DNA from 2 places in the Ensifer sp. NPDC090286 genome. Region 2 is predicted to be linked to the other one. Evidence: predicted binding sites of a transcription regulator. Region 2 holds the regulator's gene; the other holds the start of a gene.
The links. The regulator PhoB, encoded in region 2, activates phosphate uptake and scavenging genes when phosphate is short. The targets are predictions, from matches to a motif close to TGTCATNNANCTGTCAT.
Positions count from the first base shown of each region.

Region 1 (3,503 bases), on a different contig from region 2:
GCTCGTGCTTCAAGGCGGCATGGCCGGCTTTCGCCCACCCGCACCTCCGTCATGAAAATGATCGCGATCTAAAATTCAATCCACGATGCCATAGGGTGGCGGTCCGTGAACAGCTTCTTCACTTCCGCCGCATCTGATTCGGATGAACCAGCCGGCGCATCTGCACCATCGCCATCGGCGTCGAAAGGCTCGACGCGTCCTGCTCGATGGTCAATTCATCTGCGCCGCGCTTGACGCTCCGCGCGATGATCTCAAATACGCTCGCCGTCGCCATCTGCAAGGCGCGTTCCTCTGAAAGTCCTTCAAGGATCCGGGCGAGAAACACCGCCGCCAACAGGTCGCCCGTGCCGTTCGGCGGGTTTTCGACCAGTCGATGTTCGGCAAGCAGCGCGTGGTTGCCCGAAAGAAAGAGATTGCCGGTCCCGCCGCTCATCATCGGCACGGCGGACGTCACCAGCACGCGGGCCGGACCGAGGCCGAGCGCGGCGTCGATGATCGCCGTGTTCGTCTCCAGCGTCGCGCCAGCGAGCCAGGCAAGCTCGTAGCGGTTCGGGGTCGCAAGATTTGCAAGCGGCAGCAGGCGGTCGCGAATGGCAACCGCCGTGGCTTCCGGCACATAGAGACCACCGGCATCGCCGACCACGGGGTCGCAGGCATAGATCAGCTTGGGATTGCGCTCCTTCAGCGCCGTCACCAGCCGCGCCACGGCTTCCGCCTGTCCCGCCGAGCCGAGGTAGCCCGAAAGCACGGCGCGCACCTCTCCGGCCCAGGGGGCTGCAATGAGGTCATCGACCACCGCCCCGAAATCCTGATCGGAAATGGCGATCCGCGTCGAGCGGCCATGGCCCGGATGCCAGGGGAGGATGACGGTCGGCAGCGCCCAGACCGGATGCCCCAGGGTCTCCAGCGCGAAGACCACGGCCCTGTTGCCCACCTTGCCGCGCACGACATGGCTCGAGATGACGATGACGGCGCCGGGCAGGGAAGGCATTTCGGGCATCGACCAGTCCAATCCTACGATCTCGAAACTCTGTTCACCCGACTGTCACCGCCCTGTCAACAGCCGATGGCAGATAGGCTCCGGAGAAGCCTCTGGCGTTTTCGTGCTTTTTCTTCGATTTTCGAGCAATTTTCGCGAAATTACCTTCGATTTAAATGGATTTAAGCTGTTTTCACGTGAAATTCTCCGAATTTGGGCTCGATTTTGCCGAAATCAGCGTAAAAAGCGGTCGCCATTAGCCATGGTTCTGATAGGGTTTGGCCTATCATGAATGGGAGAGACTTCATGGGCGTGAAATACAATCCGAAGCGGGACAGACACATCGACGCAGCGAAGGCGGCCGCCATCAAACTGGGCGTCGAGGCGCTGGCGCCGGAGATCCTCTTCGGTGGGGCCAGCAACGATGACCTCGATCTCTATTCGGCGGACATGCTGGCGCTGACCGCAGCCCATGCGGCTCGCGAACTCGCCCGCTGGGATGGCGGCAAGCCGCAGGTTTCGGTCGAAGCCGTCGCCGGCATCGCGCCGGGTGGTACCGAGGTATCGGTCATCGCCGTAACCGAACGCAACATGCCGTTCCTCTATGACTCGGTCATGGGGGAAATCACCAGCACCCACCGTGACATTCACCTCGCGATCCATCCCATCCTGGTCAAGGAACCGGGCAAGCCGGCAAAGCTCTTCGATCCGGAAGAGGAAAGCGATCCGTCGCACCGCGTCAGCCATATCCAGATCCACCTGACCAAGCTTGCGCCTGTCGAGGCGGAACAGCTCAGCAACCGCATCCGCGACGTGCTGGAGCAGGTCCACCAGACCGTGCACGACTGGCCGGCGATGACGACCTTGCTCGATCAGGCCATGTCGGAACTCGAAACCTACAACGCGACGCGCAAGAAGAGCGACCGCGACGAGGCGCTCGCCTTCCTTCGCTGGCTGCGAGACAACAACTTCACCTTCCTCGGCATGCGCGAATACACCTATTCGGGCAAGGGCGAGAAGGCAGCCGTCGAACGCGGCAAGGGCAGGGGCCTCGGCATCCTCTCCAACCCGGATGTGCGCGTTCTGCGCCAGGGCAAGGACGCGGTGTTGACCACACCTGAAATTCTCGCCTTCCTCGATGGCCCCGATTTCCTGATCGTCACCAAGGCCAACGTCAAGTCGGTCGTGCATCGCCGCGCCTACATGGACTATATCGGCGTCAAGCGCTTCGACGCCGACGGCAACGTCGCTGGCGAGTTGCGCATCGTCGGCCTGTTCACCTCCTCGGCCTACACCCGCCAGGCGGCTGAAATTCCGCTTCTGCGCCACAAGATCGAAAAGATCGTCGATCACTTCGGCTACGATCCGCAAAGCCATTCCGGCAAGATGCTGGCCAACACGCTGGAATCCTATCCGCGCGACGACCTGTTCCAGATCGATGTCGGCCTGCTGGCCGCCTTCTGCGAACAGATCAACGAACTCGGCGATCGGCCGCGCATCCGCGTGCTGCCGCGTATCGACCATTTCGACCGCTTCGTCTCGGTCATCGTCTTCGTGCCGCGCGAGCAGTACGATTCGGATGTTCGCGAAAAGATCGGCGACTATCTGAAGACGGTCTATGACGGCCGCGTCTCCGCCTATTATCCGGCCTTCCCGGAAGGCGGTCTCGCCCGCGTCCACTTCATCATCGGCCGCTCCGCCGGCAAGACTCCACGCATTCCGCAGGCCAAGCTCGAAGAGGCCGTTCGCGGCATCGTCACTCGCTGGATCGACCGGTTCGACCTGCTTGCCCGCAAGGACGGCATCGAACTCGATGTCGACAATGCCTACCAGTCGTTCTTCACGCCGGCCGAAGCCTATGCGGATCTCGCCGACATCGCGGCGTGCAAGGGCCCGGATCCGATCCGGATCGAGTTCTATCACTATCCCCGTACCGTTTCGCGGCCCGATACCGCCGAGCTCAAGATCTTCCACGCCAGCGAACCCGTGTCGCTGTCGCGCCGCGTGCCCTTGCTTGAAAACCTCGGCTTCCGGGTGATCAGCGAACAGACCTACGACATCGGCGTCAACGCCCACGGCGAAGAGAAGCGCAAGGTCGTACTCCACGACATGGAGCTCATCCACCGCGACGGCCACGCGCTGAACCTTGAAAAGTCCGGACCGGCGCTCGAAGAAGCGTTCCTCGCCGCCTGGAACGGCACGACCGAGGACGACAATTTCAACCGGCTGGTCCTGCTTGCGGGCCTCAATGCCCGTGAGGTAACGGTGTTGCGCGCCTATGCCCGCTATCTGCGCCAGGCGGGCATCACCTACTCGCAGGGCTATATCGCCGACACGCTGAACAAGTATCCGGCGATCGCCGCCGACATCTTCAAGCTGTTCGTGACCCGCATGGATCCGAAGCTCGAGGAAAAGCCGCGCGCCAAGAAGTGCAACGCGCTGCTGTCGGCGATCGAAGACGCGCTCTCGGCCGTTCCGAGCCTCGACGAGGATCGGATTCTGCGCCGCTACGTCAACGCGATCG
Region 1 is NZ_JBIVYF010000007.1:331,915-335,417, forward strand. It holds gene pdxY (pyridoxal kinase PdxY) at 119-1,000, opposite strand; gene ACIQUG_RS30475 (NAD-glutamate dehydrogenase) at 1,286-3,503, shown strand, end outside.
Region 1: the regulator PhoB is predicted to act here: its motif matches at 1,044-1,060, upstream of ACIQUG_RS30475 (NAD-glutamate dehydrogenase).

Region 2 (3,503 bases):
TGTGGAACGAGGTAAAGGATCGTCTTCAGGAGCCGGGCACTGGCCTTTCCGGTGGTCAGCAGCAGCGCCTCTGCATCGCCCGTGCCGTCGCCGTCAGCCCGGAAGTCATCCTGATGGACGAGCCCTGCTCGGCGCTCGATCCGATCGCGACGGCCAAGGTTGAAGAACTCATCCACGAACTGCGCACGAACTTCACGATTGTCATCGTGACCCACTCGATGCAGCAGGCCGCCCGCGTTTCGCAGCGCACCGCCATGTTCCACCTCGGCAATCTCGTCGAGGAGAACGACACCGACAAGATGTTCACCAATCCGGATGACCAGCGCACCCAGGATTACATCATGGGCCGCTTCGGCTGAGGCCGCATAAGGCTGCAACAGTAACTGCAAAGCGCCCGTAAGGATCGACGATCATGTCCATGCATATCATGTCCGCCTATGACGAAGAACTGAAGTACCTGACGCGCCGCATCTCGGAGATGGGCGGTCTCGCCGAGCAGATGGTCGCCGAATCCGTTCGCGCGCTGGTCAATTCCGACCTCGCTCTCGCGCAGAAGGTGATCTCGGACGACACCGTTCTCGACGACGCCGAGCGCCAGATCGGCGAGAAGGCGATCGTCACCATCGCCAAGCGCCAGCCGGTCGCCGCCGACCTGCGCGAGATCATGGGATCGATCCGCATCGCCTCCGATCTGGAACGCGTCGGCGATCTCGGCAAGAACACCGCCAAGCGCGTGATCGCGGTTGCCGGATCCGGCATTCCGCGCAAGCTCGCCCGCGGCCTGGAGCACCTGGCGGAGCTTGCTCTCGTCCAGCTCAAGGAAGTGCTCGACGTCTACGCCTCGCGCTCGCCCGAGAAGGCCAACAGCATCCGCGAGCGCGACGAGGAGATCGATGCGATCTACACCTCGCTGTTCCGCGAGCTGCTGACCTACATGATGGAAGATCCGCGCAACATCACGCCCTGCACGCATCTTCTGTTCTGCGCCAAGAACATCGAGCGCATCGGCGACCACGCGACCAACATCGCCGAGACGATCTATTACATGGCGACGGGTGCTCAGCCGGAAGGCGAGCGTCCGAAGGATGACACCACGTCGACGCTGGGCTCGGTCAACGACTGAGCGCCGAGCGCGCCGTAAGCATGCATGCCCTTTGAAATTTGATCCGGTCGCGGCTTCGGTCGCGGCCCCGAATTCCTGTATCTGAAGCACGCGGTTTTCGCCCCGCCTTTGAAATCGGCGGACGTGCTCCAGATTTAGAGTGTCTGAGCGCCGGCCGGGCCGATGAGCCCAAGGGTCGCCCGCGGTAAGGAGACGTTACCTGATGTTGCCAAAAATCGCCGTAGTCGAAGACGAAGAGGCGCTGAGCGTTCTGCTGCGTTACAATCTGGAAGCCGAGGGCTTCGACGTCGACACGATCCTCAGGGGCGACGAGGCGGAGATCCGGCTTCAGGAGCGGCTGCCCGACCTGCTCATCCTCGACTGGATGCTGCCCGGTGTTTCCGGCATCGAACTTTGCCGCCGGCTGCGCCAGCGCCCGGAGACGGAGCGCCTGCCGATCATCATGCTGACGGCGCGCGGCGAGGAAAGCGAGCGCGTCCGGGGTCTGGCGACCGGCGCCGATGACTATGTGGTCAAGCCATTCTCCACTCCGGAGCTGATGGCGCGCGTCAAGGCGATGCTGCGCCGGGCAAAGCCCGAGGTGCTGTCGACGCTGCTTCGCTGCGGCGACATCGAACTCGACCGCGAGACCCACCGCGTTCACCGCCGCAGCCGCGAAGTGCGCCTCGGCCCGACCGAGTTCCGTCTTCTGGAGTTCCTGATGTCCTCGCCGGGCCGCGTCTTCTCGCGCTCGCAGCTTCTGGACGGCGTGTGGGGCCATGACATCTATGTCGACGAACGCACCGTCGACGTGCATGTCGGTCGCCTGCGCAAGGCTCTGAATTTCTCGAACATGCCGGACGTTATCCGCACCGTTCGCGGAGCCGGCTATTCGCTCGAAAGCTGACAGATCCGGAAGTCTCCAACAAAAAAAGGGGCCGATCGGCCCCTTTTTTATTGATGCTGTCCGGCTTCTTAGCGGGCCCTGCGGCGCTCGCCCGACGGCTGGTAGGCCAGCCGCGCATGGAAGGTGCAGTAAGGCGAGGATTCCGGGGAATCGTTGCCGCAGAAGTGAAACTCTTCCTTCAGCGGGTCGCCGATCGGCCACTTGCAGGTGCGCTCGGTGAGCTGGGTCAGCTCGAGGCGGCGCGACATCGGCACGACAACGTCGGTCCGGGTGCTGAAATCCTGCTCGGCAACGAGATCGACTTCGATTTCTTCCTTGAGAACGACAGCGCCGGCCGTGCGTGCAACCGGGCGGGCCGAAACGCGCGAAGCGTAGTTCGGCGCACGCGGTGCCGAAGTCGGGCGCTTCGGACGGGCCGCCGTCGTGGTGCTGCCGCCGGCCTTGGCGCGACCTGGCAGGCTCAGGCGGTGAACCTTGCCGATGACAGCGTTACGGCTGACGCCGCCGAGCTGTGCCGCGATCTGGCTCGCGCTCAGGCCCTCGGACCAAAGCTTCTTCAGTTTCTCCACCCGCTCGTCAGTCCAGTTCATTTCTGCACTCTCCGTTCTCAGCGTTGGGGATGGCAGAATCCCTCACCGCACCCCGGCTGAACCCCGGGGTTGCAAACGCGATAACTCTTTTGGTGACTAGGTCCGCCGCATGCGTCTAGTAATTGAATGTTAACGTACTGACCGCTGGACTCTGTGGCAAGAGTCCCGGGAATCAGGCCGAATCGATTTCGTAGTTTTCCCCAACTTGCTCGGCCGGCGTTGCATTTTTGCAAGCCCTCCCGGACGATTTTTCTGCTGCCAGGAATCGATCCTTCATGTTGCGCTGCAAGGCTTGGTTTTGTTGACATTGCAGCGCGAAATGGGAATAGTGCCTGCGCCGCCGAAAGGCGGCATTTTTGATTTTTATCGGACCGCGTGAGGCGCGGGATCGATGTCGATCTGGAGTGAAGGAGAGCCTCGCATGACTGCAACAACGCCGCTTTACGATACCTACATGCGCGCGCCGTTGCGTTTCGAGCGAGGAGAGGGCGCCTGGCTGATCGCTGAAGACGGTACGCGTTATCTCGATTTCGGCGCCGGCGTTGCCGTGAACTCGCTCGGCCACGCGCATCCCCACCTCGTCGAAGCGCTGAAGGCGCAGGCCGACAAGGTTTGGCACCTGTCCAACCTCTATGAGATTGCGGGCCAGGAAAGCCTCGGTCGCCGGCTGACGGCCGTGACCTTTGCCGACAAGGTGTTTTTCACCAATTCGGGTGCGGAAGCGCTGGAATGCGCCATCAAGACGGCACGGCGTTACCACTTCTCCAAGGGTCACCCGGAGAAATTCCACGTCATCACCTTTGAGGGCGCTTTCCACGGCCGCACGATCGCGACGATCGCCGCCGGCGGTCAGCAGAAATACATCGAAGGTTTCGGTCCGAAGGCGCCGGGCTTCTACCAGGTC
Region 2 is NZ_JBIVYF010000003.1:630,729-634,231, reverse strand. It holds gene pstB (phosphate ABC transporter ATP-binding protein PstB) at 1-359, shown strand, start outside; gene phoU (phosphate signaling complex protein PhoU) at 410-1,123, shown strand; gene phoB (phosphate regulon transcriptional regulator PhoB) at 1,326-2,009, shown strand; gene ACIQUG_RS18245 (GcrA family cell cycle regulator) at 2,078-2,599, opposite strand; gene ACIQUG_RS18240 (aspartate aminotransferase family protein) at 3,021-3,503, shown strand, end outside.